One region of the Bradyrhizobium sp. P3_C3 genome, then DNA from elsewhere that is predicted to be linked to it. Evidence: riboswitches for the same ligand, from Rfam matches in the RefSeq annotation. Region 1 holds a riboswitch; each other region holds the start of a gene.
What was found. A riboswitch is a leader RNA that binds a small molecule or an ion and turns the genes downstream of it on or off. The one in region 1 is predicted to bind cobalamin.

Region 1 (8,639 bases):
GATGATGCGTCCCATGGCTATTCGCTCCGGCTCGCCAGTGCATTCACGGCGGCGACCGTGATCGCGGAGCCGCCGAGGCGGCCCTCGACTGTCAGCGCCGGCACCGGCGGATCGGCCATCAACGCAGCCTTGGATTCGGCCGCGCCGACGAAGCCGACCGGGCAGCCGATGATCGCCGCAGGGCGCGGGCAGCCCGGGTCCTCGAGCATGTTGAGGAGATGAAACAGCGCGGTCGGCGCGTTACCGATCGCAACGATTGCGCCGTCGAGATGCGGCCGCCACAACTCCAGCGCCGCTGCGGACCGCGTGTTGCGCATGGACTGCGCGAGCGCGGGAACGGCTTCATCGCCGAGCGTGCAGATCACGGCGTTGGCCGCAGGCAGTCTCGCGCGCGTAATTCCTTCCGAGACCATGCGCGCGTCGCACAGGATCGGGGCGCCTCTCTGCAAGGCGGCGCGCGCAGCAGTCGCCATGCCTGATGTGAAGCGGATATGCGCCTCGAGGCCCACCATGCCGGCGGCGTGGATCATCCGCACCACGACCTGCTCCTCGTCCGGCGTAAAGCGGGCAAGATCGGCCTCGGCCCGGATGGTCGCGAAGGATTGCCGGTAGATCGCCGCGCCGTCGGTCTCGTAGGTGTGCGGCATCAGTGGCCTCCGACCAGGATGGAGGGATCGCTGACGATGTCGGCGCCGTTGAGACCGCGCAGGACGGGTTCATCGCGGGTCGAGCCGTCGCGGACGAGATCGAAGCCGGCGCTGGTCGCAACCAGCGTCACCGCGGACGCGCCGGAACGCGCGCAGCCTTTGGCGCAGCCGGAGACGTGAAGGCGAGTATCGAGGGCGATGCGCGGCGCAAGGGCGGAAGCGAGCGCGCGGGTATCCGCATGCGCCTCGCGGCAACGCGGGGCGCCGCTACAAGCAATCACGCGCAACGCCGGATCGTAAGGCTCGGTGATGAGGCCTGCCCCGCTCGGCATCTCGCGCTTGCCCTCGCTCAGCACCATTCGCCATGGCGTCATGCGCAGCGCATGTCCGCAGCCGGAAAATTGATGGAGCGTCGTGTGCAGCATCTGCCCGAACGCGACGCCGACCAGGGCACCATGCGGATAGTGGCCGGGTCGTGACGCGGCCATGACCGGAGCAGGCTCGGTTTCGCCGCTCAACGACTGAGGCAATTCTGCGCCGGCCGCGATATGAGCCGCCATGCGCCCTCGCCCGCCCTTCGCGCCGCCGGACGAGATGAACCAGTTCGCGAGCGCGAGCGCCGTACTTACGGTCTCACCGCGCGCGACCGAGCGGCCCAGCCTTGCGCCATCGGCCCGCACCAGGAGCCGGCCGCCGTGATCGCGCTCGATGCGCACGTCGGCGGAGTCGCCGGCGAGTACGCGCGACTTTCCATCGTCGATGGCGAAGCCGAACTTTGTGGGGAGATCGAGCGTGCTGTCGGCGAGCGCTTCCTCAAGCTCCGCGGCGAGCGCCTGTGTCTCATCACCGCTGTTCCAGAACGGCGTCACCAAAATGTTGCGCCGGGCTTCGATGTCGGTATCGGGGTCGAGCAGCCGCAGCAACGCGAGTCCATCGAGCAGCCGGCGATGGCCTTGCTCGCTGACGCCTCTGATCTGGAGGTTGGCGCGGCTCGTCACATCGATGAGACCATTGCCGTAGCGTTCGGCGAGCTCGGCAAGACCGGCGACTTGCGCGGCTTCAAGCCTTCCGCCGAACGGGCGCACGCGAACCACGAGCCCGTCGCCCGATTGCATCGGGCGCAACGCGCCGGGACACCAGCCCTTGATCGCGGCCGCACTCATGAAGCCTCCTTCAGCGCAGCCGCGATCGAATTGCGGCGCGTTCGCCAGAGCGAGGCTTCGTGCAGGCGTGTGAAGCAGGTCTCCATCGCGGCGAGCGCCGCCGGATTCTCGCGGGCCATGAAGCTGCGGACATCGGCGTCGCCGAGCGTCGCATCGTAGTAGAGATCGAACAGATGCGGCGGTACGGCGCCGGCCAGATGCGCGAAGGCGGCCATGTGCTCCAGCGTCGCGGTAATCTCGGCGGCGCCGCGAAAACCGTGCCGCATCATGCCGGCGATCCAGGCCGGATTGGCCGCGCGTGCACGGACGACACGGGAGATTTCCTCGGTCAGCGTCCGCGCGTGCGGCTGCTCGGGCCGCGTCGTATCGAGGTGATAGAGCGATGGTCCTGCCGCACCGAGATGCGCTGCAGCCGCCGCGATGCCGGCTTCATGTGCGGCATAGTCGGCGGCAAGCAGAAGATCGGTCTCCGGCAAGTCCTGGACGTGCACGAAAGCATCGGCGGATGCGAGCCGCGTCTCGATGCCGGCACGATCCGGCTGCATCGCACCGTCCGCCGAGAACGCCCAGGACGATGCCGACAGCCAGGCTTCGCCGGCGGCATCGCGCGTCTCGGCCGTGAAGGCATCCGGGATCGCGGAGAGGCCGACGCCGTATTGGCCGGGGCGCGGCGCGAACACACGCGAGGCGCGGTGACGATAGGGATTCTCGTCGCCCTCCTCCTCGCGCGTTGCGAGCGCCTCGGCGGCGGCCTCGAACAATTGCGCAAGGCCGGAGAAGACATCGCGGAACAGGCCCGACACGCGCAGCGTGACGTCGATACGGGGGCGCCCGAGCTCCGCCGGTGCGATGATGTCATAGCCGGTGACGCGGCCGGAGGCGTGATCCCAGCGCGGCGCAAGGCCGGCGAGATGCAGCGCCATGGCAAACTCCTCGCCGGCGGTCCGCATCGTCGCGGAGCCCCAGAGATCGACCACGAGGCCTTTCGGCCAGTCGCCGTGATCCTGCAAATGGCGACGCAGCAGCTCTTCCGCGAGCCTGATGCCTTGCGCATGCGCCGACGGCGTCGGCACCGCGCGCGGATCAACGGCAAAGAGATTGCGTCCGGTCGGCACCACGTCCTGGCGTCCGCGATACGGCGAGCCCGATGGCCCCGGCGCAACGCGCTGTCCCGCCAGGGCGGAACGCAACGCATCGCGCTCCGCATCGGCGCAGGCGCCGCGGCCGAACACGTGCAAGCCGTCGCCGAACTGGCTCTCCTTGAGATCGCAGACGAAGCGATCGATCCGTGGGATCGCTTCCGCCGGTGCTGCCGAGGCATCCAGACCAAGATCGTCCTCAAGACCCGCCGCACGCGCTTCGTCGCGAATCGCGGCGATCAGACGCTGACGTCGGGCGGGGTCGAGGCCATCGGCGGTCGAATATTCGTCCAGCAGCCGTTCGAGCCGGCGCAGGCCGTCCGGCACCACGGATTGCTCCAGCGGCGGCGGCAGATGGCCGATGGTGACGGCATCCAAGCGCCGCTTGGCCTGCGCGGCCTCGCCGGGATCGTTGACGATGAAGGGATAGATGACCGGGAGATCGCCGATCAGCGCTTCGGGCCAGCACGCGGACGACAGCGCCACGGATTTTCCGGGCAGCCATTCCAGCGTGCCATGCGCACCCATGTGCACGACGGCGTCGATGTCCTGCTGCCGGAGCCAGAGATAGAACGCGACATAGGCGTGGCGTGGCGTGCGGGCGAGATCGTGATAGTCGGCATCGCGCGTGGCGGCATCGCCGCGCTCGGGCTGAACCGCGATGATCGATTGGCCACTTGCGATGGCCGCGAATTGAAATGCACCGTCGCGACAGCTCGGGTCATCCTCCGGCGCGCCCCAGGCTTGCGCGAGATCATCCTGCAATGCTTGCGGGAGACGCGAGAGCGCGGCGCGGTAATCGGCGACGTTCCAGGTCAGTCGCTGCTTCAGCAACGTTTCGCCAAGTGCGGAGACCGGCACAACATCGAAGCCGGCCTCTGTCAGGTCAGACAGCAATGCCTCGACCGACGCAAGCGCATCGAGACCAACCGCATGCGCGATCTGATGTGGACGGCCCGGGTAGTTCGAGAGCACGAGCGCCACCCGCTTCTCGGCGACTGGCGTCTCCGCGAGGCGCCGCCAGGCCGCAACGCGCGCGGCGACGGCCTTCACGCGCTCCTCATCGGGCCGGTGCGCCAGATGCGAAAATTGCAGATCTGGGTCGCGCTCCGCGGCCGATTTGAAGCTCACCACGCCCGCGAACAGGCGGCCGTCGACCTCCGGCAGCACCACATGCATCGCGAGATCGCCGGGCGACAGGCCGCGCAGCGACTCTGCCCAGTCCTGGCGCCGCGCCGATGAGAGCGCGACCTGGAAGACGGGACACGATGCAGCATCGAACGGTGTCGTGCCGTCCTCGCCTATCGCCGAGAACGCCGTCGCGTTGACGATCGCGGCGGGAGGATTCGTCGCGAAATACGTCCGCAGCCAATCCGCAACGCCCGGAGCCTTCAGCGAGGTGACGAACACGCCGTGCGCGTCAAAGCCGCGCTCGCGCAGCGCCGCGATCAGGGCGTCGACCGGCCCGGTATCAGCGGCGGTGAGATAGGAACGATAGAAGGTCACGAGCGCGAGCGGCTTTCCCTCGCCTGTCATCGGCGCAGCAATGACGCCACGCGCGGGATCGTAAAAGCCCATCTCAGGCACGTTCATCTCGCCGACGACCGGGCCCGCGTAAAGGCCCGAGGCCAGCGCGAGCTGCGCAATCGCGGCCTGGGCTGCAACGGAACCGCCGGTGTCGCAGAGCACCTTGAGCCGGCGCAGCGTCGAAACCGGCAGGGTCGAGTAGGCATCGAGCCGCGTGTCGTCGCGGCCGTCGGCCGGCAGCACGGCCAGCACGATATTGCGGTCCTTCGCCAGCTGCTGCAGGGCCGCGAGCCCGTACGGCCAATAGGACTCACCGCCGATCAGGCGCACCAGGATGCCGCGCGCCTGCGACAGCGTGCGCTCGATATAGGTGTCGACCGACAACGGATGCCGCAGCTCCGCGAGATTGGCGAGCCGCAGCGACGGCAGACTGTTACGGCCGCGCCGCCAGCCGGCCGCGAACGCGGCAAGGTCGGAATCCGAGTACGAGAGCACCACGAGATCGGCCGGGTCCTGGCCGATGTCCCTTGGCGTCGCGGTCTCCTCGAGACCGCGGCTCTCGCGGAAGACGACGTGCATCAGATACCAGATCCTGAAAGCCCAAGTCCGACCTTGATCGCGGCCTCGTCAATATCGCCGTGCTCGCCGATCACGACGAGCTTCGACTGCCTGAGAGCTGCGCCCCAAGGCTTGTCGAATTGGTGGCGCACGCGCTCGCCGACCGCTTGCAGCAACAGGCGCATCGGCTTGCCCGCGACCGCGATATAGCCTTTGACGCGCAGCACGTTTTGCTCGCGCGAAAGACGCTGCACCGACGCGACCAGCGCGTCGATGTCGCTGATTTCAGGAAGATCGATCACGACGGAGGCGAAATCGTCGTGCTCGTGATCCTCCTCGCCGTCGTGATGCGAGGGGCGCGCGGCGAGATCGTTCTCTGCGGCAGCGCCGAGGCCGAGGATGACACGCGCATCGATCACGCCATCGGTGACGGATAGCATCGGCACGCGGCGCGGCATCTCGGCGGTGATGGCGGCTTTGGCCGCTTCGATCCCTGCGGCGCCCGCAAGATCGGCCTTGGTCAGCAGCACGATATCGGCGCAGGCGATCTGGTCCTCGAACACTTCCGACAGCGGCGTCTCGTGATCGAGATTTTCGTCCGCCGCGCGCTGCGCTTCCACCGCAGCCGGGTCCGGCGCAAAACGGCCGGCGGCGACAGCCTCGGCATCGGCCAGCGCAATCACGCCATCGACCGTGATGCGCGAGCGGATCTCAGGCCAGTCGAACGCCTTCAGCAGCGGTTTTGGCAGCGCCAAGCCAGAAGTCTCGATCAGGATGTGATCGGGCCGCACCGTCCGCGCCAAGAGCTTTTCCATGGTTGGAATGAAATCGTCCGCAACGGTGCAGCAGATGCAGCCATTGGCGAGCTCGACGATGTTTTCCTCGGGGCAGTTCGCGTCGGCGCAGGATTTCAGGATCTCGCCGTCGACGCCCTCGCTGCCGAACTCGTTGACGAGCACCGCGAGCTTCTTGCCGTCGGGGTTTGCGAGCAGATGCTGGATCAGCGTCGTCTTGCCTGAGCCGAGAAAACCGGTGACCACCGTCACGGGGACTTTTGCGAGCGAGTTCATTCGGCGGCCTCCGGCAACACGGCAATGGGGGGAATGCGGGCAAGCGACTGCTTGCGGAAGATTTCGGGACGGCTGCGCCAGGGCACGAGGCCATCGGGCGCGGCGGCATAGGCCGCAGCACCCGCGACCACGTCGCTCGCATGGGCCTCTGACAGGCGGCCATAGACATAGGACCAGCGGCCGGGCGCGCTGAGCGCAACCGAGCAACCCTGGCTGCATGCCGACAGGCATTCAACGGGAACCACATTGACGCCCTCGGGCACGCCGGCATCGAGGATCGCGCCATGCAGGCGCTTGCCGGGCGTCGTCTCACCCTCGTCGAGCGTCTGGCCGGCACGGCAGGTAATACAGACGTGAAGTGTGACGGTCATCGCCTCTTCCAGGATAAACAGCGGGAGGCGAAGAGGCACACGGACCATTCCCCCGAAGGTCCGTTTCCCCGTCGCGGAACACCCCGTCCGCCGGTCCAAAACTCGTCCGCGCTGGCAGGTCTCCCGGCTTGCGGAGCAGGGCTTTTGGCCCTTCGATCCCCGCCTTCCCGATCCCCTGCGGGGGATCAGTGGCCTCGGGCATCTCTCCGGTCACGGTCGCGGGGGCGGCTGCAGTTTGGAGCCGAATCTTGTCGATTCGGACCCTATCGCATTCCCTCTTCGCCTGTCATAGGACAGGAACCAACGCCGGGCCACCATTTGCCCCCGGCCGCCTCTTGTCAAGCCGAAGGACCCTGTCAGATGACGCCTGAACCGGATACCCAAACGGCCGAGGAAACCGAAGCCCGCCACGCCGCGAAAATGGCGAAAATCAAGGTCGCCCGCGACAAGATCATGGCGACCAAGAGCGGCGAGAAGGGCCTCATCATCGTCCACACCGGCGCCGGCAAGGGCAAGTCCTCCTCCGCCTTCGGCATGATCGTCCGCTGTGTCGCCCATGGCTTCCCCTGCGCGGTCGTGCAGTTCATCAAGGGCGCCTGGGACACCGGCGAGCGGCGCCTGCTCACCGGCCATTTCGGCGAGCTCTGCCAGTTCCATGCGATGGGCGAAGGTTTCACCTGGGAGACGCAGGACCGCGCCCGCGACATCGCCGCAGCACAGGCCGGCTGGGCGAAGGCCAAGGAGCTGATATCAGATTCCAACCTGCGCATGGTCGTGCTCGACGAGATCAACATCGCGCTGCGCTACGACTATCTCGACATCGCCGAGGTCGTCGAATTCCTGAAAACGCACAAGCCGCCGATGACGCATGTCGTGCTCACCGGGCGCAACGCCAAGGACGAGCTGATCGAGATCGCCGATCTCGTTACCGAGATGACGCTGGTCAAGCACCCCTTCCGCTCCGGCATCAAGGCGCAAGCCGGCGTCGAGTTCTGAGCACGGCCCCAGGTTCTGAAAACACCATGGCGCGCGCATTGATGATCCAGGGGGCCGGCTCGGACGTGGGCAAGTCGCTCATCGTCGCCGGCCTCGCCCGCGCGTTCACGCGGCGCGGCGTGCGCGTGCTGCCCTTCAAGCCGCAGAACATGTCGAACAACGCGGCCGTGACCGTCGACGGCGGCGAGATCGGTCGCGCCCAGGCGCTGCAGGCGCTGGCCGCCGGCGTCGAGCCGCACACCGACATGAACCCGGTGCTGCTGAAGCCCGAAACCGATGTCGGCGCACAAATCATCGTGCAGGGAAAGCGGATCGCGACCGCGCGCGCGCGTGAATATGCGGCGATGAAACCGTCGCTGATGGGCGCGGTGCTGGAAAGCTTCGAGCGGCTGAAGGCGCGCGCCGATCTGGTGCTGGTCGAAGGCGCCGGCAGCCCGGCCGAGGTCAACCTGCGCAACGCCGACATCGCCAATATGGGCTTTGCGCGCAAGGCCGACGTGCCCGTCGTGCTGGTCGGCGACATCGACCGCGGCGGCGTCATCGCCCAGCTCGTCGGCATCAAGACGGTGATCGACCCCGACGATGCCGCGATGATCGAGGGTTTCGTCATCAACAAGTTCCGCGGCGACCCCTCGCTGTTCGACGACGGCTACAAGCTGATCGAAGCGAAGACCGCGTGGCGCGGCCTTGGCGTGCTGCCCTGGTTCGCGCGCGCCGGCGAGCTGCCGGCCGAGGACGCGCTGGGCCTGAGCGACGCGCGCAAGCCCGGCCAGTGCAAGATCGCCTGCCTCGTGCTGTCACGGATCGCCAATTTCGATGATCTCGATCCGCTGAAACTCGAGCCCGGCGTCGATCTCGTGATGGTGCGGCCGGGCGAAGCCATCCCCGGCGATATCAGGCTCGTCATCATCCCCGGCTCGAAATCCACCCGTGGCGATCTCGCCTTCCTGCGCGCGCAGGGCTGGGACATCGATCTGCTGGCGCATCACCGCCGGGGCGGCCATGTGCTCGGGCTCTGCGGCGGCTATCAGATGCTCGGACGCAGCGTCGCCGACCCCGACGGCATCGAAGGCCCCGCCGGCGACACGCCGGGTCTCGGACTTCTGGACGTCGCCACAATGATGAGCCCGCAGAAGACGCTGACGCGCGTCGCGGCCGTGCATGCCGC
Region 2 (5,905 bases), on a different contig from region 1:
GCAAAATACCGATGGGAACTCGGGAACTTCCGAAATGGCGGAAAGGGTAATGCCTTCAACCTTTGTTAACGAATAGGGCTCGCGCGACGGTTGCGCGCGGTTCAGGGCGCCGCGAAGGCCAGATTGCGCGTGTTCCCGCGTCCAAATCCGGTGTATTGAGTTCCCAACCGATCCTTTCAGCTCTTACCCCCACCGCTCATGCCACTTTTCAACCAGTCGATCAGGCGCAAGATCGTCGGGATCGCCCTCGGATTGATCGTCCTGATGCTGGTCACCGCGATTCTTTCGATGGTGATGTCGAGCCAGGTCGGTGTCCTGCTCGACGAGCTGACCGATCGCTACATTCCGGCCTACGGCCATCTGGCGCGCGCCAACATCCGCTCGCTGGAGCGCTCGGTGGCGCTGCGGCGGATGGTCATGATGAAGATGCAGGCCCCCTCGGAGGAGGAGGCCTATGCGGCGCGCCTGCGCGAATTCGAGGAGGCCGATCGGAAGATCGACGAGGAAGGCGAGGCCGCGCGCACGCACATCAACGCGATCATCGACGACAAGAGGACGCCTTCCGACAATGCCGGGCTGGCGCGGATCGAGACCCGCATCGAAACCGCTCTCACCGAGCTGCGTCACGACATGAATGAGGACCACGCAAAACTCCTCAAGCAGGTCGAAGGCAAGCAGATGACGGAGGCGCGCGGGACCCTGGAGCATCTCGACACCATACGCGACCAGTTCAACCAGAAGATCGACGCGATCCGCGCCGACATGCTGAAGCAGGTCTTCGCCAGTACGGCGACAGTGATCGGTCGCCAGCGCCAGGCGATGATCATTTCGGGCATCGTCACCATCCTCGCGGCGGTGGTCGGATTTGCTTTCGCGCTCCTCGTCTCCAGTGGCATCACGCGACCGGTGCGGCTATTGCTCGCCGGCACCCGCGAGGTCGAGGCGGGCCGCTTCGACAAGACCATCACGGTCTCGACCCAGGACGAGATCGGCGAACTCGCCGCCGCCTTCAATCGCATGATCGAGCAGTTGCGGCACAACGAGCGCATCCGCGAGACCTTCGGCCGCTATATCGATCCCAAGGTAGCGCAAGGGCTGATCGACCGCCCGGAGGTCGCCATCGACGGCCAGCGCCGGGTGATGACTATCATGTTCTCCGACATGAGCGGCTTCACCTCGATGAGCGAGGGCATGACCCCACGTGGCCTCGTCAAGGTCATGAACCACTATTTCACGGTGATGTCCGCGCCGATCCGGAGCCATCGCGGCGTCATCGATAAATATATCGGCGATGCCATCATGGCCTATTGGGGCCCTCCCTTCATTGAGGAGGACGAGCCGGCGCTGTTCGCCTGCTACGCCGCCATCGACATGGCCGATGAGGTGCCGGCGTTGCAGAAGCAATTGCCTGACCTGCTCGGCATCCGCGCCATGCCAGGCCCTTGCGATCTGCGCATCGGGATTGCCACCGGCGAGGTCCTGACCGGCAGCATCGGGTCCGAGCTGATGATGAGCTTCACCGTGATGGGCGATGCCGTGAACCTCGCTTCGCGGCTCGAACTGGTCAACAAGATCTACGGCACGCGGATCCTGATCGCGCAGGCGACGGCGGACGCGATCGGATCGAACCTCGAGCTGCGCGAGATCGATCGTCTCGCGGTGGCCGGTCAAAGCGCATCGCAGGCCATTTTCGAGGTGATGAGCAAGGCGCACGGGCTCAGCGTCCCGCAGGAGAGCCTGCGCGCGCGCTACGCCGAAGGCCTCGCCGCCTACCGCGCGCAGCGCTTCGACGAGGCTCGTGCCGCGTTCAATGCAGCGCTCGAAGCCGTGCCCGGCGACGGTCCCTCGCGCACGCTGCTCGGCCGCATCGCGCAGTTTGAAGCCAATCCGCCGGACGCCAATTGGGACGGCGCCTGGCGGCTGGAGCAGAAATAGCCGTCCTTGCCAGGCCTGCACCGCCCTTGCCGGAAAAAACGTTTCTACTCGATAACGATGTTCGCCGTGACCTATTTCTCAGGCTTAGGTTTGACGTCCCTTGTGGCGTTTGATGGGGACACGCCGATGACAGAACTTCATGACAGGCTGGAACGGTTCGAGACGCTCACCGCCGAATGCGAGCTGATTGCCAAGCTCGCCACCGACAGCACCAAGCGCGAGTTCTATCTGAGACTCTCGGAGCAGTATCGTCAGCTGGCGGTGGATATGCGGAAGGCGATCGCGACCAAGGCCGCGGCCTGACGCCGCCTGCAATCCGTTCTTAATGTTTGGCGCGCATCCTTCGGGATGCGAGCGTCGCGATCATGATTGCTCGCATTGGGAATGCCGAGGTCCGTTGCTGTGCAGCGTACCTCGCTGACGTCGCTTTGCCGCTCCCTACCAGGGCAATCCCATGCGCCTTCTCGCAGTCCTCATCTTCGCGCTCATGACGGCCGCCTGCAATCAGGAGCAGGACATCACCGGCTCGACCCCGGTCTGTGCGATGCGGAACTACAGCTCCTACAATGCCCGCGACATGAACCAGTGCGTTGCCGCCTGCAAGGCGTGCGACCACGGCAACACCGTCACCTGCACCACGTCATGCACCCTCAAGGGTGCCCACTGAGCGGCGGCGCTGGCTGGAGCTAGCGCTGAGGGTGCTCGGGCACCGGAACGATTCACATGGGTTAGTCATTGAAGCGGCAGGCAGGACGCGGAGTCCTATGGAATGGGTATGCTCGATCCCGGTCGGTTCCTGGTGTCGTGCTCGCAGTGCGATGCATGGCCGATGGCGGCCAACGTCAAACGTTCGAGCTGGTCTTCGTCGCCGCACGAGGTCCGCTTCGTGTGCCCGCGCTGTCGCCGCGAGGAGACAGCCATCATCTCGGCCTCCGGTGAGCTGACCCCGATCCGGCGCATCGACGCTCCGCTGCGCGATGTCACCGCGGCCTGGGCTCAGGCCCAGCGGCCAAGAGGTCGGGCGTAGCCCGCCCGTCGCAGGACCAAGAGGTCGGGCGTAGTCAGCTCTGCGCAAGTTTTGGAACCCAGCCTACGCCGACGCGTTTCCGCTCCGACATCAACGCACCGAGGCCCTGCGAATGATCAGCGAGCATTTCGACACCCGCACCCGGATCAACATGAAGCTGGCGCTGGATCGGGTTTGCCGCAATCGCCCGGTCGGCGAGGACCATTGCTTTCGCAGGTCCGTTGCCGAGAACATCATCCGCTGCGCGCTCACGGGCCGCACCGGCATCGGCCAGCTCGTCGATGCCGGCGAGCGGGCGGTGATCAGGACGCGTTCGGAGCGGGAGCCGGCCTGATTGCGCCGGCTCAATCTCCGGTGCGGTGCTTTGCCCGTCATGCAACCGGCCGATTGACTCTCCGCTTGCCCGCCCCGTAGATTGGCCGGTGACGGTTCTCCTCACGGAGATCAAAAGGGAACGTGGTGCGAGGTTTTCCCGATACCGGGATATTCTCAACGCCACGGCTGCCCCCGCAACTGTAAGCGGTGAATCTTTCGTCATATGCCACTGGGAATCTCGGTCCTGGGAAGGCGACGTAAGGTAACGACCCGCGAGCCAGGAGACCTGCCGTCAGCCGTGGTCACACGCGAAGATGTCGGTCGGGGAGTACAGACATTAGCTTCACCGGAGCAATCGAACGCTCCGCCGTGAAACCTCGTTCGCTGTGACGTGCCACTGACGTCATACCGAGGTTACAAGAGTGTCCCGTATTGTCTTTGCCGCCAGGCGCTTCCGCGCCGGCGTTGTCGCGTTCGTTTCCCTGTATTCGCTCGATCTGTCCATTGCCCATGCCCAACAGTCGGCATCGCCCGATCTGCTGCCGCCGGTCGAGGTCGCGCCGACCGAGCGTGCGGCCAAGCCGCAAGTCGTGCGGCTTGCGCCGGACAAGCCCGAGCGGCAGCGCGTCGCTCGGCTGCCGAAACCCGAGCTGGTGCCGGCGTCGCCCCCGGTTGCCGGGGTATCCGCGGCCAACCTGTTTCCGACGGTCGTCGTCAGTCCGACGGGCGTTGTCACTCCGACCAATCTGGTTGCGAGCTCGGTGACGGTTCTGACCGCCAGAGACATGGAGCGCGATCAGCGCCGGACCGCATCCGATGCACTGAGCGCGGTTCCCGGCCTCAACCTCGTGCAGACCGGCGGCCCCGGCGGACAGACGTCGATCTTCATGCGCGGAACGAATTCCAACCACACCAAGGTCCTGATCGACGGCATCGATGTCAGCGATCCCGGCAACCCGAACCGTTCGTTTGATTTCGGCCAGTTGCTCACCTCCGACATTCAGCAGATCGAAGTCCTGCGCGGTCCGCAGGGCGGTCTCTACGGCGCAGACGCGCTGGGTGGCGTGATCTCCATCGTGACGAAGAAGGGCGACGGTCCCGCCCGCGCCACCGGCTCGGTCGAGGGAGGCTCGTTCGGAACGTTCAACCAGACTGCAGGTCTGAGCGGTTCACAGGACCACTTCAACTATGCCTTCAACGTCGCGCATTTCCACGCGAACGACGTGCCGGTGACGCCGGTCGAATTGCTCCCGCCGGGGCAGAAGGCGATCGGCAACTATTACGACAACATGACCTATTCGACGAAGCTTGGCGCCGAATTGAGCGAAAACCTCACGCTCAACGGCGTGGCGCGGTACACCGACGCCACCCTGCGCTTTACCGGAGACACCTTCGATCCCGTCACATCCGCGAGCTTTCCCGCGGCCGCGCAAAGCACGCAGACGGTGCACCAGCTCTTCACGCGCGGGGAGGCGGTCTGGTCCGCTCTCGACGACCGGATGAAAAGCTATTTCGGTGTCAACTACACCAATCACTGGAACTACAACATCTCGCCCGGCGACGCGATGGCCACGATCACGACCGGCGACCGCGTCAAGTATGATTGGCACACCACGACCCAGCTTGCGCCCAACAACAATGTCATCTTTGGTGCGGAGCATGAGACCGAAACACTGCAAACGGCGACGGTCTCGGCGCAAAACATCAACAAGGCCGGATATATGGAGCTGCAGTCCCAGTTCCGGGATCGCGTCTTCTTCACGGCCAACGTCCGGCAGGACGATAACGAGCGGTTTGGGGAACATCCGACCTTTCGTCTGGCGTCTGCCGTGATCGTGCCGGTCACGGATACGAAGTTCAAGGGAAGCTACGGCACGGGGTTCAAGGCGCCCACGCTCAACCAGCTTTACGTCAGCTTTCCCGCGTTCTTCTTCTTTGCAAATCCCAACCTCAGGCCGGAGGAAAGCGTCGGATACGACGCCGGCTTCGAGCAACCCTTGTTTGGCGATCGCGTTCGCTTCGGGTCGACCTACTTCCGCAACAACATCACGGACCTGATCCAGAGCACGTTCGATCCCGTGACATTCACGAGCACCAACACCAATATCGGCAAGGCGATCACGGAGGGCACGGAGAGCTTCGTCGCGGCTGCGATCACCGACCGGCTTCGCGTTCGTGCCGACTACACTTTTACCCGCGCGGTCGATGCGACCGCGGGACTGGAGCTGCTGAGGCGTCCGAAGGAGAAGTGGAGCGCAAATGTCATCTGGAATCCGATCGATCCGCTGACACTTTCCGCAACCGTGTTGCACGTCGGGAGTTTCGTCGATGGTAACCGCGACTTCAGCATTCTGCGTCTGCTGGCTCCGGCCTACACTGTCGTCAACGTCGCAGCCGAATATCTGGTCACCGACCAGGTGAAGGTGTTCGGCCGGGTCGATAATCTCGCCAATGTGCACTATCAAAATCCGACCGGCTTTCTGCAGCCGGGACTGGGCGTCTATGGCGGCATTCGCCTGGCGAATTACGACGTCAGATAGCGAGAGAGAGAGAGAGAAGCCTCATGACGACGGCCGATCCGCTCATGGACCTGATCGCAAGCCAGCTTGCCGACGCTGAGGCCGGCTG
Region 3 (8,639 bases), on a different contig from region 1:
TTGGCCTCGGAACGTTGCAGATCGACGCTTGCATCCGCGTCAGCGATGCCGATGCCGTCGCTGTGCTCAGGAGCCGCACGGGCCAATCCGTGTTCGCGCCCGAAAGTGACGCCATGCGGATCATTCTGGCCGCCAATCCGCACCGCGTCTTCATCAGCCGCATCGGGCGTGCCGAGGTATTCCAGCCGATCCCCCCGCCGGGTGGGCGAAGCCCTGACGGCCCGCACACCCACGTCCTGCCAAAGCTGCTCGCGCATCGCCGCACCCATGCCGCCACCGAGCCGCTGCCTGAGGGGTGGATCCCCTGCGCGCATCTCTATCCGGCCCATCCGCTCCGCGATCAGCTCGGCCGCAAGCGCGCTTTTCGGCCGGATCATCACGCAGCCTTCCAGGCGCTGCTCGAACTCTATGGGCTGCCGGAGCTCACGGCGTGCAAGTGCGCCGTGGTCGAGGCGGTCGCGAAGGGGCGGGGACCTGAGATGGTGACGCTTCCGCCCGATCGCACAGCGCGCGCCACCGTTCGCGTGGCCTTGCGCCAATTGGCGGCCATGGAGCCGCACAGCGCGACACTTGCCGCCTGGCTTGCCGTCTACGACCGGCGCGATCCAGCCGAGACTGAAGATCCCATGGAGGCTCTTCACTGAGTCAGACGTGATGCCGCGTTCCAGCAAAAATGTGCTACAGATCCCACAAGGAGATCGTCCCATGACTGTTACTATCCTGCCGCCCCACGCCGACCGTTTCCGCCTTCATCCGGTCACCTCGCGCCTTGCGCCGATGTTCTGCTTTGCGCTGCTGACCGTGTCATGCGCGCTCGCGAGCTTCGCGCTTGCCTGCGCGACGCCGTTTGCTGCGTTCGCCGTCGTCGCCGCCGCGATGCTGCCGATGCGTCCGGCGCTGCTCGTCGTCACCGGCGCCTGGCTCGTGAACCAGACCATCGGCTTCGGCGTGCTGCACTATCCCATCGATGGCAGCACCATCGCCTGGGGCTTTGTCATCGGTGCTGCCGCGTTGCTGTCGACGGCAGCGGCATCGACCGTTCTCCGCCTGCTGCCGCAGGGCCGTACGCCGCTGATGCTGGCCATCGCGCTCGTCGCCGCCTACGCCGCCTATGAGCTCGCGCTGCTTGCCGCGACGCCGTTCCTTGGCGGAGAGGGCGCGTTCACTGCGGCCATCGTGACGCGCATCGGGCTGACCAGCGCCGTCTGGCTCGCCGGCCTCGTCGCCGCCTGCGAGATCGTCCGCCTGGTCGATCCGTTCGGGCGCGGACGCGCGATGTCGGCTTGAACGACGAGGCCCATTGGCGTGATGGCATCACGTCCCTTGTCTTTGCAGTCAGGGGACACGGCGCGATTTGCGCCGTGCATCGCGGCGCATTCCGGACTTTGATCGGCGTGGAGCCCTCTGCGGAGGATTGCCTCAGCTATTTCCGGCGTTTTGAGGCTGTATTTCGGGAGGCCGCTGGCGCCAAGATCGCCCGTAAAGGCATTTCGGCAGGGACGAGCCTGCATCTTACCAGTCGCGATATCACCCGGAAGCTGTTAGAAAACGACCAAATCGCTAACGGAGAACAGCTATGAGCCAGTCCCATGTCGCACATCTTCCGATCGCAGCCGGACAGGCGGGACGGCTTTCGCAAGCCCTGATGGCCATGGTGCTCGGCTTGTTCATCGTCGGCGTCGTGGGATTCTCGCATATCGACATCGTTCACAATGCCGCGCACGACGTGCGCCACTCGAACGCATTCCCCTGCCACTAACCGGGGCGGCATGAGTACGTTTCGTTCGATCGTTTTCTCGTCGGTCATTGCCGGTTTCATCGTTGGTCTCATCGTCACGGTCGCCCAGCAGTTCGGCACCGTTCCCCTGATCCTGAAAGCCGAGGTCTTCGAGAAGGCGGCGGAGACCCATCAGCACGACGCGCCGCAGGCGGCTGCGGCTGGCCATGACCATGCAAGCCATGATCACGCCGACCATGATCATGGCGCCGAGGCGTGGGAGCCGCGAGACGGATTCGAGCGCAGCGCCTATACAGCGGCCGCGAACGTGCTGACCGCGATCGGCTTCGCACTGCTCCTGGCTGGCTTCTTTGCTGTTCGCAGCGGCGCGACCGGCGCGGGCGTCTCCTGGCATGAAGGCCTGATGTGGGGATTGGCAGGTTTTGCCGTGTTCACCATTGCCCCCGGCCTCGGCTTGCCGCCGGAGCTGCCGGGCGTGCCGGCTGCACCGCTGCTGTCGCGCCAGATCTGGTGGCTGGCCGCCATATTTGCGACGGCTGCTGGCTTGGCGTTGATCGTCTTTCGCCACTCGGTGCCGGCGGCAATTGCGGGCGTCATCCTGCTGATCTTGCCCCATATGATCGGCGCTCCCGAGCTGGCGCACGTCGAGACCAACGTGCCGTCCTCGCTGTCGCATCAGTTCGTCACCGCGGTCACGGTGACGAGCTTGATTTTCTGGAGCCTGCTCGGTGCTGTGACAAGTGCGATCTTCGCGCGCTTCGATCATAGTACGGATGTGCGTGCCTAGAATCCGGCCTGGCTTCACGCCCGCCATCACCGCATTCCACAGGAAATCCGCGCCAAGCCTGCCAACGAATCGTTGACACCCGGCTGCATATGTCACCACATGTGGGCGTCACGGTTCCGCTGGATCGCAAGATTTAGTGGCTAAGAGGGAAGCCGGTGAACCGCGCGAGAGCGTGGAATTCCGGCGCTGCCCCCGCAACTGTCAGCAGCGAGCTGCTTCCGAACAATCGTCACTGGTGCCTTTCGCGCCGGGAAGACGGGAAGTGGGCGACGACCTGCGAGCCAGGAGACCTGCCGCGACGATCTGAACGTCCACGGGCGGGGTGTCCGGCGGTCGCTTGCATGCACCGCCCGGCAACTCCGCTGCCGGCGTTTCTGCAGCGTCCTTCCTTACAGCCCCGTTCAAACACAACGCGCGCATCACGGGGCCCATTGATGTCACTCAACCTGCACGACGCGGACACCGCCTCCGCACCCATCGTTCATTTGCGTCCACAATCGCTTTCGCCTGCTTCGAGCGAGCCGGCCATGCAGATCATCCGTCGCAACGGCAAGGTCTCGCCGTTCGATTCCGCCAAGATCGCGGTCGCCATGACCAAGGCTTTCCTCGCGGTCGAAGGCACCAGCGCGGTCGCCTCGCGCCGCGTCCATGAGAGCGTGGAGCAGCTGACGGCCGAAGTCGTCGCTGCGTTGATGCGGCGGGCAGGCGAGGGACGCACCTTCCATATCGAGGACGTGCAGGACCAGGTCGAGCTCGCCTTGATGCGGAGCGAGCACCACAAGGTCGCACGCGCCTATGTGCTGTACCGCGAGGAGCGGTCGCGCCAGCGCGCCGAGGAGGCGGCCGCGGAAGTGACGCCCGCTGTCGCGCCGGTCCTTCATGTCACGCTCGCCGACGGTTCGCGCGTTGGTCTCGACACCAAGCGGCTCGCGCTGATTATCGGCGAAGCCTGCGCCGGCCTCGACGGCGTTTCCGCGGCACCCGTGCTCACCGAGACCACCCGCAATCTCTACGACGGCATCAGCCAGGACGAACTGGCGCTGGCCTCGATCATGGCCGCGCGCACGCTGGTCGAGCAGGAGCCGAATTACGCCTATGTCAGCGCGCGCCTGTTGCTGGACAAGCTGCGCGGCGAGGTGCTGTCCTATGTCCATGCCGTGCCGACCTTCGCCTCGCAGGCCGATATGGCTGTGCGCTATGCCGAATATTTCCCGGCCTATGTGAAGACCGGCATCGCTGCCGAACTGCTCGATCCTGAACTGGCCCGCTTCGACCTCGGCCGGATCGCGGCTGCTCTCAAGCCCGAGCGCGACCTGAACTTCCAGTTCCTCGGCCTCCAGACGCTGTACGACCGCTACTTCCTGCACGTCCGCGGCAAGCGGGTCGAACTGCCGCAAGCCTTCTTCATGCGCGTCGCGATGGGTCTTGCGGTTCGCGAGATCGACCGAGAGGCCAAGGCGATCGAGTTCTACGATCTGCTGTCGTCGTTCGACTTCATGGCCTCGACGCCGACGCTGTTCAATTCGGGTACGCTGCGTCCGCAGCTCTCGTCCTGCTTCCTCACGACCGTCTCGGACGACCTCGACGGCATCTTCAAGTCGATCAAGGACAACGCACTGCTGGCAAAATATTCCGGCGGCCTCGGCAACGACTGGACGCCGGTCCGTGGTCTCGGCGCCCACATCAAGGGCACCAACGGCGAAAGCCAGGGCATCATCCCGTTCCTGAAAGTCGCCAACGACACCGCGATTGCCGTCAACCAGGGCGGCAAGCGCAAGGGCGCGCTCTGCGCCTATCTGGAGACCTGGCACGTCGACATCGAGGAATTCCTCGATCTGCGCAAGAACACCGGTGATGACCGCCGCCGCACCCACGACATGAACACCGCCAATTGGGTGCCGGACCTGTTCATGCAGCGCGTCGATGCCGATAGCGAATGGACGCTGTTTTCGCCGGACGAGACGCCCGATTTGCACGATCTCTACGGCGAGGCGTTCAAGACGGCTTACGAGGCCTATGAGGCCAGGGCGAAGGCCGGCGGCATGCGCGTCTTCAAGACCGTGCGCGCGAGCGACCTCTGGCGTCGCATGCTGACCATGCTGTTCGAGACCGGTCATCCCTGGATCACCTTCAAGGACCCCTGCAATCTGCGTTCGCCGCAACGCCACGTGGGCGTGATCCATTCCTCGAACCTCTGCACCGAGATCACGCTGAACACCTCGGGCGACGAGGTCGCGGTCTGCAATCTCGGCTCCATCAACATGCTCAACCATGTCGGCCCCAATGGACTCGACCATGCCAAGCTGAAGCGGACGGTGACGACGGCCGTCCGGATGCTCGACAACGTCATCGACATCAATTTCTACACGATCCCCGAAGCGCGGCGTTCCAACATGCGTCATCGTCCCGTCGGGCTCGGCCTGATGGGCTTTCAGGAAGCGCTTCAGGTCCAGCGCATTCCGACCGCGTCCGACGCGGCCGTGGCGTTTGCCGACACCAGCATGGAGGCAATCTCGTTCTACGCGATCGAAGCGTCGTCCGATCTCGCCGCGGAGCGCGGACGCTATCCGAGCTTCGAGGGCTCGCTGTGGTCGAAGGGCATCTTGCCGCTCGACTCCATCCAGCTTCTCGCCGACTCGCGCGGTGGTCTCGACATCGATCGCTCCGCAACGCTCGACTGGGATTGCCTACGCAAGAAGGTCACGTCCAGCGGCATGCGCAACTCGAACGTCATGGCGATCGCGCCGACGGCGACGATCTCCAACATCTGCGGCGTCTCGCAGTCGATCGAGCCGAACTATCAGAACCTGTTCGTGAAATCGAACATGTCCGGGGACTTCACGGTCGTGAACGAGTTCCTGGTCCGCGACCTCAAGGCGAGGGGGCTTTGGGACGAGGTCATGGTCTCCGATCTCAAATATTTCGACGGCAGCGTCGGCCAGATCGACCGCGTCCCTGACGATCTGAAGGCGCTCTACGCCACCGCCTTCGAGATCGACAGCGCCTGGCTGATCGAGGCGGCCGCGCGTCGGCAGAAGTGGATCGACCAGTCGCAGTCGCTTAACCTCTACATCGCCAATCCCTCCGGCAAGAAGCTCGATGCGCTCTACCGGCTGGCCTGGCGGCGCGGCTTGAAGACGACCTACTATTTGCGCTCGCGCAGCGCCACGCATGTCGAGAAATCGACCTTGAAGGGCACCGACGGAAAGCTCAATGCGGTGTCCGCGTCAGTGGCGGTGTCGCACGCGCCGATCGTGATCCCGACCGCAGCGGCACCGGACCTCGACGGCATCAAGGCCTGCCGGATCGACGATCCCGAATGCGAAGCGTGCCAGTGAGGAGATGACGATGCTCGACTGGTCCGATACCGAAACCACAGCAGCCGCTCCGGCCGCCTCAAGTCTCGCCACCGCACTGCGTCCGCAGACCCAGCTCAAGCTCGAGCCGGCCGACCCGACCGGCTTAGGTGCGATCGATCGCGCCGGCGGCCGCGTCTCCGTCGACGACAAGCGGATGATCAACTGCCGCGCCGACGTCAACCAGCTGCTTCCGCTGAAGTACAAATGGGCCTGGGAGAAGTATCTCTCAGGCTGCAACAATCACTGGATGCCGACCGAAGTTTCGATGCAGGCCGACATCGCGCTATGGAAGTCGCGGGACGGGCTGACCGAGGACGAGCGGCGCGCGATCAAGCGCAATCTCGGCTTCTTCGCAGCCTCTGAATCGCTGGTCGCCAACAACATCGTGCTGGCGATCTACCGTCACCTCACCAATCCGGAGTGCAGGCAGTACCTCCTTCGGCAGGCCTTCGAGGAGGCGGTGCACACCCACACCTTCCAGTATATCGTCGAAAGCCTCGGCCTCGACGAGGGCGAGCTGTTCAACATGTACCGCGAGGTGCCGTCGATCACGGACAAGGCGGCCTGGGCGCTCAAGCACACGCAGCACCTGGACGATCCATCGTTCCTGACGGGGACGCCGGATAGCGACCGCGCCTTCCTGCGCGATCTCGTCGCCTTCTATGTCGTGTTCGAGGGGATGTGGTTCTACACCGGCTTTGCGCAGATCCTGTCGCTTGGCCGCCGCAACAAGATGGTCGGCATCGCCGAGCAGTATCAATACATCCTGCGCGACGAGAGTATCCATCTCAACTTCGGTATCGACGTGATCAACCAGATCAAGATCGAGAACTCGCATCTGTGGACGGCAGCGTTCCAGGACGAGATCCGCGGCATGATCCGCGACGCAGCCGAATTGGAGGCCGCCTACGGACGGGACACGATGCCGCGCGGCTTCCTCGGGCTGAATGCCGCGCTGTGCGAGCAGTACATGCACTTCATCGCCAACCGGCGCTGCGCCCAGATCGGGCTCGCACCGGTGTTTGCCGAGGTCGAAAATCCGTTCCCGTGGATGTCTGAGGCGATGGACCTGAAGAAGGAGAAGAACTTCTTCGAGACCCGCGTCATCGAATACCAGAATGGTGGTGCGCTAACTTGGGAATAGCACCGATCATGGCTATGCCGCGGGCGTGTCACCTGTGCTTAAACGGTGGCACGCGTGCGACAGCAGGGGGATGAGGTGGAGATCCGACGAGACGATCCGACGGCGCCCTATGTCGCCGACTTGTTGGCGCATCATCTCGAGGAGCTGCGCAGCGTCATGGCCGAGCGCGCGTTCGCTCTCGATGCCACCGGCCTTTCGGCTGCCACCGTGACCTTCTGGACGGCTTGGCAGGACGATATCCTGCTCGGATTCGGTGCTCTGAAGGAGCTGGATCATACGCATGGCGAGGTGAAGTCGATGCGTGCCGCTCCCGCTGCACGGGGCACCGGGGTAGGGCGCGCACTGCTGAGTCATATCATTACTGAGGCCCGCAGGCGGGGTTACGTGCACCTCAGCCTGGAGACCGGCACGGCAGCCCTGCACGCGCCCGCCATCTCGCTCTACCGCAGCGCCGGTTTCGTCTCCTGCGCGCCGTTCGCCGACTATGAGGCAAGCCCGCACAACCAGTTCATGCGGCTCGACCTGACGGATTGAACTGGGCGCTTCGCGCTCATCACTCCCGCCTCAGGACGGGGTTGGTACTGCGGGCCGCCGCGACTCAGGTGAGGCACACTCCGTTCCTGAGACCCGCGCTGGGGCGCGCCGGAACAGATTTGAAATCTCAAGTTGAGCATTGTCATAATCACGAGGGTATCGCAGTAAGCCAACCCGTGTCTTCCCGGTAACGATTGTGCTGTCCCTGCAACACTCATCTTGGATTAAACCCTTTTCTCCGTCCGTTCGCATCAGCGCCGCTTTTTAGCCACACCCGAACATGAATAAAATCGCTCTAAAGTTTGAAGGGCATCGGCGGTCTTCGAAGGACGGGAAATCCCAAGGTCGATTCAAATCTTGGCTCTGATTTTTCGGGTCTGAAAGGGTTGGCCGGGGAAACTGGTTTGCGATGGACGCAAAGACCGACATCAAGCAGAGGCTGCCGAGCCGTCACGTGACGGAAGGCCCGACGCGCGCGCCGCACCGGTCCTATTTCTACGCCATGGGTCTGACCACCGAGCAGATCCACCAGCCCTTCGTCGGCGTCGCCTCCTGCTGGAACGAGGCCGCCCCCTGCAACATCTCCCTGATGCGCCAGGCCCAGGCGGTGAAGAAGGGCGTCGCGTCGGCCGGCGGCACCCCCCGTGAATTCTGCACCATCACCGTCACCGACGGCATCGCCATGGGCCATGACGGCATGCGCTCGTCGCTGCCGTCGCGCGAGTGCATCGCCGATTCCGTCGAGCTGACCGTGCGCGGCCACGCCTATGATGCGCTCGTGGGCCTTGCCGGTTGCGACAAGTCGCTGCCGGGCATGATGATGGCGATGGTCCGTCTCAACGTGCCCTCGATCTTCATCTACGGCGGCTCGATCCTGCCCGGCAATTTCCGCGGACAGCAGGTCACCGTGCAGGACATGTTCGAGGCGGTCGGCAAGCATTCGGTCGGCGCCATGTCGGACGAGGACCTCGACGAGATCGAGCGCGTGGCCTGCCCCTCGGCGGGCGCCTGCGGCGCGCAGTTCACCGCCAACACCATGGCGACCGTCTCCGAGGCGATTGGCCTGGCGCTGCCGTA
Region 4 (8,639 bases), on a different contig from region 1:
TGCTGATCACGATCGGCTCGGTCACGGGCGTGTCGATCGCGGCGCTGTTCACCGGCGGTCTGCTGCCCGGCATCGTGCTGGCGATCGGGCTCTGCTCCGTGGTCTGGTGGCGATATCGCGGCGAAGACCTGTCGCATGTGAAGCGCGCGAGCGGGCGCGAGATCGGCCGCGCCTTCGTCATCGCGATTCCGGCGATGGCTCTGCCCTTCGTCATCCGGGCCGCGGTGGTCGAGGGCGTTGCGACGGCTACCGAGGTGTCGACCATCGGCATCGTCTACTCGGTTCTCACCGGGCTTCTGATCTATCGCCAGTTCTCCTGGCGCCGCCTTTATCCGATGCTGGTGGAGACCGCGTCACTGTCCGGCGCGATTCTGCTGATCATCGGTGCCGCGACCGGGATGGCGTGGGCCCTGACCCAGTCGGGTTTCTCGGCATCGCTCGCCAAGGTCATGACCGCGCTGCCGGGCGGAACGCCGGTCTTCCTCGGCGTTACCATCGTGGCGTTTGTCATTCTGGGCAGCGTGCTCGAGGGCATCCCGGCCATCGTTCTGTTCGGGCCGCTGCTGTTTCCGATCGCCCGTCAGGTCGGGGTGCACGAGGTGCATTACGCGATGGTCGTCGTTCTCGCCATGGGCATCGGTCTGTTCGCCCCGCCGTTCGGCGTCGGCTACTATGCGGCCTGTGCCATCAGCCGCATCAGTCCCGACGAAGGCATCAAGCCGATCGTCGGCTATATCGTGGCCTTGCTGATCGGCACGCTCGTGGTGGCCGCGATACCGTGGATATCGACCGGATTCCTGTGACGTGGGATGGCACGGGCGCGTTGATCGCGCCACCACGGGGCTCGTCAACGCTGCCCGTTGTGCACGGAGACATCCGGCGACGTCACAGCACGGCTGCCGGCCTAGTGTTCCGCGTTATGCGCCCGAACGCACTGCTTGAATCCGGAGCAAGCGGTGCTTCACCGTTCGGGCGATTGCCGCTGGCGCGTCGTCGGGAATCGCAAAGCATGAGCTCGCGTTGATCTCGCACAGGACGTAGGTGTCGGTACCGGCGGCGTCGCGGGGCCCGTACAGGAAGTCGGCGTCCCAGATCACCGGCAGCGACGGTTCGTCGATGCCGAGCGTGTCCATCAGCTGCGGCGTCCATTCGTCCTCCATCGATCTTCGGAGCGTCTGGAATTGCGAAGCATCGGGTCCATGCATGATCCGTGGGCCCGGCTGCGCCTCGGGTGCGTCGGGGCCTTCCGGCGGCGGCGGGATCAGGGCCTTGATCAATTGATGCCCGAAGCCCGCGACCTTGGCGCCGCTCATGTAGCAGCGGATCATGCCGTCGGGCAGGCGGGGTTGGAACGCCTGGTCGATGACGCAGCCGCCCCATCCGAAATACGGTTCGCAGCGCGCGAGGAAGGCATCGAGCGGCATGTCCTCGGGCAGACTGCCGCGTTGGGCATGCAGCACGCGAACCATGGCGTCCGCGTTGGGCAGGGCCTCCACCTTCCACACCCCCTGGCCGCCATTGCCGCGATTTTGCTTGAGCACGCGCGGACCGTTCGCCTGAAGACGCGCGGGAAATTCGGCGCGGAAGCTTGCGGCGGTGTCATAGCGATGCGTGTCGGCTCCCCAGCCGAGATGACGCGTTCGGTAGAGCACCTCCTTGACGCCCATCTTCAGGATCACGTCGGGATGGGCGCTCACCCATGGCCCTTGCGCCGCAACGTCGCGAAGCAGCGGGTCGAGGGCCTCGCGCGTCTTGCCCTGATGGATCGGATCGACCCAGACGAGCACGCCATCGACGGCGAGCAGTTGATCGCGGACGGCGTCGGCGAAGATCTCGTCGTAGATCACCGGTCGGGCTTCGATGCCGACCGCGGCGAGTGCTTCGAAAACGCGGACGAAGCGGCTGTTTTGCGCCGTCGCGTCCCGGCGCGCGGCGGCGTCGCCGCGGGAGAGGATGGCAACGGTATGGCGGACAGGAGGATGGCGTTCGGTATCCATGCGCAAGCTCCACGAATGGCGTGCTGCGCAGAGCTTGGACCGAGGTCTCACGGGGAGTCTGCTTCGTCCCCACGCCGATCAATCTACGTGAGATCGTCCGGCCGTTGCAAGATGGTGTTTGTGCGGTTCCATCGAGACGGCGAACGCTTCGCGCGCGCCGCTACGGTGGCGGAGGATAGCGGTCGAATGTCGGCAGTTCGTGCGCGCGCTCCATCCATCGAAGGCGCTCTGCGACCTGGATGTGCATCGTCGCCGGTACGGCGTCGGGATCGTCGTAGGTCGCGCTCTGGACGTCGATGACCCCGGGCAACATGTCGGCATTGACATAAAACAGGCCGGTTCCGCAGTCGCCGCAAAAGTGCCGCCGCGCATGTTCCGAGGAGCTGTAGACCTTGGGCTCGCCCTTGGTCACCTTGACGGCATCGTCCGCGTACATCGTCCAGCCGACGACGGGAGCGCCCGCGTGAAGCCTGCAATCGCGGCAGTGACACAGCGCGTGCACGATCGCTTCGCCCTCGACCTGATAGCGGATCGCGCCGCAGTGACAACCGCCGGTGATGGTGCTCATGCGTTCCTCCCGATGGAAGACAGGTCTCGTTGATCGATAGCTCTCGAGACCTGCGGCTTCAACGGCGCAATCGATTTGCGATTGCGTCCTACTGTCGCGTGACAACTCCTGCCACGGCGCGGGCGAGGTGATCCGCGACTACCACTTGAACGAAGCCGCGACCTCGTAGCTGCGCGGCGCGCCCAGGATGATCTGGTCGGTGTAACCCGGATCGCCCCAGGCCGCGTAGAGCTTGTTGGTTAGGTTCCTCACGCGAAAGCTGATCCGGGTCTGGTCGACGCCCGGGAAATAGGCTTTTGGAATATCGACGAACGCGAACGCGTCGAAGATCGTGTAGGCGTCCATCGTGACCAGATTGTCCTGGAAGTTGAAGCGGTCGCCGACGTGACGGACGAGGCCGCCGATCTCCACCGGCAGCTTCGTGTCGAAGCGATAGGAGGCGCCGGCGTTGGCGATGAAGTTCGGAACGTTGGGCGGCGTCTTGCCCGAATAGGACTGGAAGTCGCCATTGCCGTCGACATAGGTGAAGTCGATGAAGCGCGACTGCACGAAGGCGACGTTGCCCCACAGTTTCAGGCCTGCGACCGGATTGACCGCGGCGGCGATCTCGACGCCCTTGGAGGCCATCTTGCCGGCGACGTTGAAGAGGATGCCGCTTTCGGGGACGTAGACGTTCTTGCGCTCGATGTCGAAGGCCGAGAACGTGGCCTCCGCGCGCTTGTCGGCCGACAGCAGCTTCACGCCGGTCTCGTAGGTTCGCGACGTCGTGAGCAGCAGCGGCGTCGTGGGCCTGAGGATGAAGATGTTCGCCACCGTCGGGTCGGCTGCCGTCGCGTACTGGCTGTAAAGCATCACGCCGGGCGCGATGTCCCAGGTGTAGCCGATGCGTCCGGTGACCGGATTGAACGTCTTCGAGAAAGGATAGCTGGCTTTCAGGAGGCCATTCTCGTCGAAGCGGGTCCGCGACAGCTCGATATTCTCAAAACGGATGCCGCCGATCAGCGCGAAGGTCGAGGTCAGCTTGAGCCGGTCCTCGAACGACAGCGAGGCGGTGTCGAGATGGGTGTAGATCTTCTCGTCGCTGCGCGGGCCGTAGAGGCCGCGGTCCGGATTGAGGAGGTCGACGTAGTCATTGAAGAACAGCGTGTCCTGCGAGACGTTGAACTGGTTGCTGCTCGCCGCCACGGTGGCGACGAAGCGATTGTCCATTCCGCCGAGATTGGAATTGACGGTGAGGTCGGTGATGTTGCCGTAGAGTCGCTGTGCGTGATCGAGCGCCAGGCGCTCGCGGTAGATGCTCTGCGCGCCTGCGAAATTGCCTACGGTCTGGTCAAACGACGAGATCTCGTTGTTGAACCAGTGCCGGTGGGCGTCATAGCCATAGACCTGGCTCTTCAGCGAGATGTTGTTGGTGATGTCCCATTGAAAGCCGCTGCGCAGCCAGAGCTCGTTGGCGCCGCTGTGATTGTCGAGCACGTTGTAGTTCGTGGTCAGCGTGCGCGCGTCGATGGTGACCGGGACCGGCGTGCCGCCGCCGAGGTAATAGTTGCTCCAGAGGCCGGAGACGACGCCATACGTCGGCACGATGCCCGGCGCGTTCGCCGGCACCAGCGGCGTCCCCCAGTAGAAGCGGTCGTTGTCCTGCCTGTATTCGGTCGCGCCCCAGATCCTCAGGTTCTCGTTGACGCGATAGTTCAGCTGGCCCGAGACGTTGCTGAGCTTCGAATAGGTGTCGTCGATAAAGCCCTTGTTGTTGAAATGGCTGATGTCGAAGCGGTAGTCGAGGCCGTTGATCAGCGTGCTGCCGCCCGATCCGTAACCGGCGCGATAGCCGTTGAAGGAATCGTAGGAGGTGAAGGCGTCGTTGACGATTGGTCCGGTGTGCGGCGCCTTGTTCACGTAGTTGATGGCGCCGCCGGTCGCACCGAGGCCCGCCACCAGCGAGTCCGGTCCCTTGATGATCTCGACCTGCTGGAGGCCAGCCACGTCCATGGGACGGCCGGTCATGGTCGACGGCCCGATCGGGATGCCGTTGTAGAGCGTGGAGATCTGGTCGCCGGAAAAGCCACGCATCGAGAAGATGGCGGGCGCGCCGGGCGCATCGCCGCCGGTGACGCCGACTGCAGCCTTGGCGACGTCGGTCGTGGTCCGGATGCCCAGGTCCTGCATCGTCCGCTGACTGATGACCTCGACGGTCGCCGGCATCTCGCGCGCCGTGATGCCGAGCCGGGAGCCGACGTCGGTGACGGCTGCCGTGTTGAGCGGCGTCTGCACCGGGCCGCTCGGAGCTTGCGCGGCCGGAACGGCGACAGCAGGGGCGCCACGATTGCGTCCCGCGGCGCGCCGGGCCGCGCGCTGCTTCTGAGTGCCCGGGCTGACGGCAGGAGCCTGTCGCGGCGCAGGCGGCGACACGATCACCGGACCGACCTCCCGGGAGCGGTTGTCCTGCGTCGCGCTTTGCGCGAGCGCCGCGGACGACAAGGACACCGACGAGAGCAGAGTAATCAGGAAAGCACGCGATAACGCTGGCCTTGCGCCAGCACGGAAATGAAGATTTTGCACGACAACGCTCTGCGGCGACGCAAACAAACCGTCACCGCGGTTGCCTTAGTCATCCACCTTCGCCCCAGGCGGCGGATGCACCGGCTACTTGTCCGACATCAGGGCACCCCGCCCAATGCGTTCGCGCGTGACCATGGCTGGTAGCAGGTTTCCTGGCTCGCGGGTCATCGCCTTCGACCACCTTCCCAGAGGCCCAAGCGGGGCTCCAGTGGTTCGTTTGGTCGTCGGCTATCCGCCTACAGTTGCGGGGGCAGCCGCGGAATTGCCCACTGAGGTGGACGCACCGCATTCCCTTGAAGAGTCCTTGCGGACACTACCGATCACGAAACTGGCATCAGGGGATGAGCGCGTCAACATCCGCGCGGGCTGTTCGACGGGCCGGTCGGTCGATGGTGGCCTTGTGTTGCTGTTTTGCACGATAGTCCTAGGGCTGCGTCGAAACGTCCAACCCGGCCTCCGTGCGAGCCTGGGTAACGGACGCTTGACCACGATCAATGACTGCCTTTGGTGTCCGAATATGCTACTGAGGCCGAGTTCCGGCCCGACAAGGTAAGTCGATATTGATGCAGTTCGTCCGTACCATCCTGGCAGTCGCCATCGCCATATCCCTGGCGATGCTGCCGGTTGGCGTGTCCGCGGCGAACCTCGCAATGTCGTCGGATGGCATGCAGACGGCCATGCACATGAGCGGCGACGCCGACATGTCGATGGACGATTGTTGTCCCGACATGAAGGGAACGGGCTCCCATAGCGGCGGCTACAAGTGCGGGATGGGCTTCTGCTGCGTTGGCGGGATCATCGCGCTTGGTGATGTCAGGCCCATGGCGTTCGAACGTCTCGCCGTCATGGCCAGCACGATGGCTATTCCCCCGGATCAGGTCGTTTCCTTCCGCGGCGGCAGTCCTCCTTTCCGACCTCCTCGAATCTGATCTCGCAAAGCCCGAGACGCGAGCGGCGTGCCTGCTCGCGACGACGACTGACGTGCGCGCTTCACGCGCCACGGCGAAAGATCAATTCATGAGGACAGGACAATGCTTTCCAAAATCAGCACCGCGGCTCTCGCCGCCACCCTTTCGCTTGCCGCTTCCGCCGCGATGGCGGGCGCGGGCGACTACGCCTTCGAGCCCGTCACTCCGCAGATGAAGAAGGGCGAAGACGTCACGCTCGCCGTTCGCCTGACGAACAAGCAGACCGGCAAGCCGATACCGGACGCAGTCATCTTCAAAAGCCGCCTCGACATGGCCCCGGACGGGATGGCCGAGATGGAATCGGCGGTCGCGCCGCTGCCGTCCAGGGAGCCGGGTGTGTACGCCTTCAAGACGGACCTGCCGATGGCTGGACACTACCAGATGACGCTGTCCGTGAAGGTGCAGGGCGAACCGGAGACCGTCACCGGCAAGGTGATCGTCACGGTGGTCAAGTGAGCGTTCGGGCGCTGCCCGGCAGCGCCCGACATTCCCCTTTTTCCTTCACACGGACGCGCGCTCCCGGGCGCGCGGAAACACCATATGAAAACGCTGCGTCTCCTGACGGCACTTGCGCTGGGCGGCGGCCTGGTCCTGGCCGGCTACTACTGGCATTCGAACGGTGCGGGCTGGCTCGCTGAGGCCGACATATCATCGGCTGCGGCTGCCGCGGAGCGAACGCCGCTCTACTACCGCGATCCAAGCGGTGCGCCGCTCTGGTCTGCTGGTCCGAAGAAGGACGACCGCGGGCGGGACTATCTGCCGGTCTACGACGACGACGGAGCGGCCGTCGCGCCGGCGCCCCCGAAGGCGCAGGCGGCGTCGCCGCGAAAGATCCTCTACTACCGCAATCCCATGGGGCTGCCCGATACATCGACCGTCCCAAAGAAGGATCCGATGGGGATGGACTATGTCGCCGTTTACGAAGGCGACGATACCGACGACGGCACAGTGAAGCTGTCGCCCGGCAAGATCCAGCGCGCGGGCGTGAAGTCCGAGCCCGTCGCGCGGCGCTCGATCCGGGTCTCGGTGAAGGCGCCCGGCACGATCCAGCTCGATGAACGCCGCGTGTCGGTGATCGCGATGCGCGCCGAAAGCTTCGTGCAGAAGGTCGCCGACGTGACCACTGGCACGCGCGTGAAGGCCGGCCAGCCGCTGATGGAAATCTACAGTTCGGCGGTGGCGTCCGCGGCGGCGGAATATCTCGCGACGATCACCTCCAAGACGGTCGGCGGTGTCGAGATGTACGGCCGCGGCTCGCGACAGCGGCTGGTCAATCTCGACGTTCCCGAGTCCGTCATTGCGGAGATGGACAAGACGCACACCGCGCCCGTCGCCATACGCTGGTCTGCACCGCGCGACGGGGTCGTGCTCGAACGCAATGCGATCGAAGGGATGCGGGCCAATCCCGGCGACGTTCTGTTCCGGATCGCGGACACCTCGGTGGTCTGGGCGCTGGTCGACGTGGCCGAGCGCGATCTCGGCAACATCGCGGTGGGGCAGTCAGTCGCGGTGCGCGCGCGCAGTTTCCCCGGCCGGACCTTCACCGGGACAATCGCCGTCGTCTATCCGCAGGTGAACCGCGACACGCGCACCGTTCGCATCAGGATCGAGCTCGCCAATCCGGACGCGGTGCTGCTGCCCGACATGTACGTCGATGCCGACATCGACACGGCCGATGCCGCGCCCGTCCTGGCGATACAGGACAGCGCGGTGCTCGACACCGGCAGCCGGCAGGCCGTGCTCGTCGACAAGGGGGAAGGGCGTTTCGAGCCGCGGGAAGTCAAGCTCGGCCGTCGCGGCGGCGGCTATGTCGAGGTGCGCCAGGGTCTCGCGGACGGCGAGGCGGTGGTGACCTCCGCCAACTTCCTTATCGATGCGGAAAGCAACCTGAAGGCGGCGCTGAAGGGGTTTGGCGAGGCGGCATCCCAGGCCACCGACGCCGGCCCTGGCGATGCAACGGGAGATCACAAATGATCGCCCGCATCATCGCCTGGTCGGCGCGCAATCTGCTGCTCGTGCTGTTCGGGACCGGCTTCGCGGCTGCCGCCGGCCTCTATGCCCTGGTTCACCTTCCGCTGGATGCGATCCCGGACCTCTCGGATACGCAGGTCATCGTCTACACCGAGTATCCCGGCCAGGCGCCGCAGGTGATCGAGGATCAGGTCACCTATCCGCTGACGACGGCGATGCTCACCGTGCCGAAATCGAAGGTCGTACGCGGCTTCTCGTTCTTTGGCGTCTCCTTCGTCTATGTGATCTTCGAGGACGGCACCGACATCTATTGGGCGCGGTCGCGCGTCATGGAATTCCTGAACGGCGCGGCGTCCAGGCTTCCCGCCGGCGTGACCCCGACCATCGGGCCTGACGCCACCGGTGTCGGCTGGGTCTACCAATACGCCGTCATATCGAAGGAATTGAACCTTGCGGACACGCGCACGATCCAGGACTGGAATCTGAAGTTCGCGCTGGCCAAGGCCGAAGGCGTCGCCGAGGTCGCCAGCGTCGGCGGCTTCGTCAAGCAGTACAACGTGGTCCTCGACCCGC

Region 2: linked by a shared signal. The riboswitch ahead of AC1DW2_RS14740 (TonB-dependent receptor domain-containing protein) and the one ahead of AC1DW2_RS09570 (DUF1636 family protein) in region 1 are both predicted to bind cobalamin.
Region 3: linked by a shared signal. The riboswitch ahead of AC1DW2_RS14770 (ribonucleoside-diphosphate reductase subunit alpha) and the one ahead of AC1DW2_RS09570 (DUF1636 family protein) in region 1 are both predicted to bind cobalamin.
Region 4: linked by a shared signal. The riboswitch ahead of AC1DW2_RS08125 (TonB-dependent receptor) and the one ahead of AC1DW2_RS09570 (DUF1636 family protein) in region 1 are both predicted to bind cobalamin.

The regions. Positions count from the first base shown of each region.
Region 1 is NZ_JBFUGY010000006.1:156,982-165,620, forward strand. Features, by position in the region: gene AC1DW2_RS09545 (precorrin-2 C(20)-methyltransferase) at 1-15, opposite strand, end outside; gene AC1DW2_RS09550 (precorrin-8X methylmutase) at 18-647, opposite strand; gene cobG (precorrin-3B synthase) at 647-1,810, opposite strand; gene cobN (cobaltochelatase subunit CobN) at 1,807-5,055, opposite strand; gene cobW (cobalamin biosynthesis protein CobW) at 5,055-6,104, opposite strand; gene AC1DW2_RS09570 (DUF1636 family protein) at 6,101-6,475, opposite strand; cobalamin riboswitch at 6,572-6,795, opposite strand; gene cobO (cob(I)yrinic acid a,c-diamide adenosyltransferase) at 6,836-7,471, shown strand; gene AC1DW2_RS09580 (cobyric acid synthase) at 7,498-8,639, shown strand, end outside.
Region 2 is NZ_JBFUGY010000011.1:80,773-86,677, forward strand. Features, by position in the region: gene AC1DW2_RS14715 (adenylate/guanylate cyclase domain-containing protein) at 199-1,935, shown strand; gene AC1DW2_RS14720 (hypothetical protein) at 2,062-2,238, shown strand; gene AC1DW2_RS14725 (hypothetical protein) at 2,390-2,602, shown strand; gene AC1DW2_RS14730 (hypothetical protein) at 2,705-2,962, shown strand; gene AC1DW2_RS14735 (hypothetical protein) at 3,075-3,296, shown strand; cobalamin riboswitch at 3,372-3,585, shown strand; gene AC1DW2_RS14740 (TonB-dependent receptor domain-containing protein) at 3,700-5,817, shown strand; gene AC1DW2_RS14745 (DUF6925 family protein) at 5,841-5,905, shown strand, end outside.
Region 3 is NZ_JBFUGY010000011.1:86,980-95,618, forward strand. Features, by position in the region: gene AC1DW2_RS14745 (DUF6925 family protein) at 1-644, shown strand, start outside; gene AC1DW2_RS14750 (hypothetical protein) at 706-1,287, shown strand; gene AC1DW2_RS14755 (hypothetical protein) at 1,284-1,580, shown strand; gene AC1DW2_RS14760 (CbtB domain-containing protein) at 1,577-1,759, shown strand; gene AC1DW2_RS14765 (CbtA family protein) at 1,770-2,525, shown strand; cobalamin riboswitch at 2,620-2,837, shown strand; gene AC1DW2_RS14770 (ribonucleoside-diphosphate reductase subunit alpha) at 2,960-5,863, shown strand; gene AC1DW2_RS14775 (ribonucleotide-diphosphate reductase subunit beta) at 5,874-7,028, shown strand; gene AC1DW2_RS14780 (GNAT family N-acetyltransferase) at 7,104-7,562, shown strand; gene ilvD (dihydroxy-acid dehydratase) at 7,972-8,639, shown strand, end outside.
Region 4 is NZ_JBFUGY010000005.1:120,023-128,661, reverse strand. Features, by position in the region: gene AC1DW2_RS08140 (TRAP transporter large permease) at 1-803, shown strand, start outside; gene AC1DW2_RS08135 (Cj0069 family protein) at 918-1,997, opposite strand; gene AC1DW2_RS08130 (GFA family protein) at 2,158-2,565, opposite strand; gene AC1DW2_RS08125 (TonB-dependent receptor) at 2,704-5,052, opposite strand; cobalamin riboswitch at 5,253-5,460, opposite strand; gene AC1DW2_RS08120 (hypothetical protein) at 5,691-6,056, shown strand; gene AC1DW2_RS08115 (FixH family protein) at 6,159-6,551, shown strand; gene AC1DW2_RS08110 (efflux RND transporter periplasmic adaptor subunit) at 6,636-8,069, shown strand; gene AC1DW2_RS08105 (efflux RND transporter permease subunit) at 8,066-8,639, shown strand, end outside.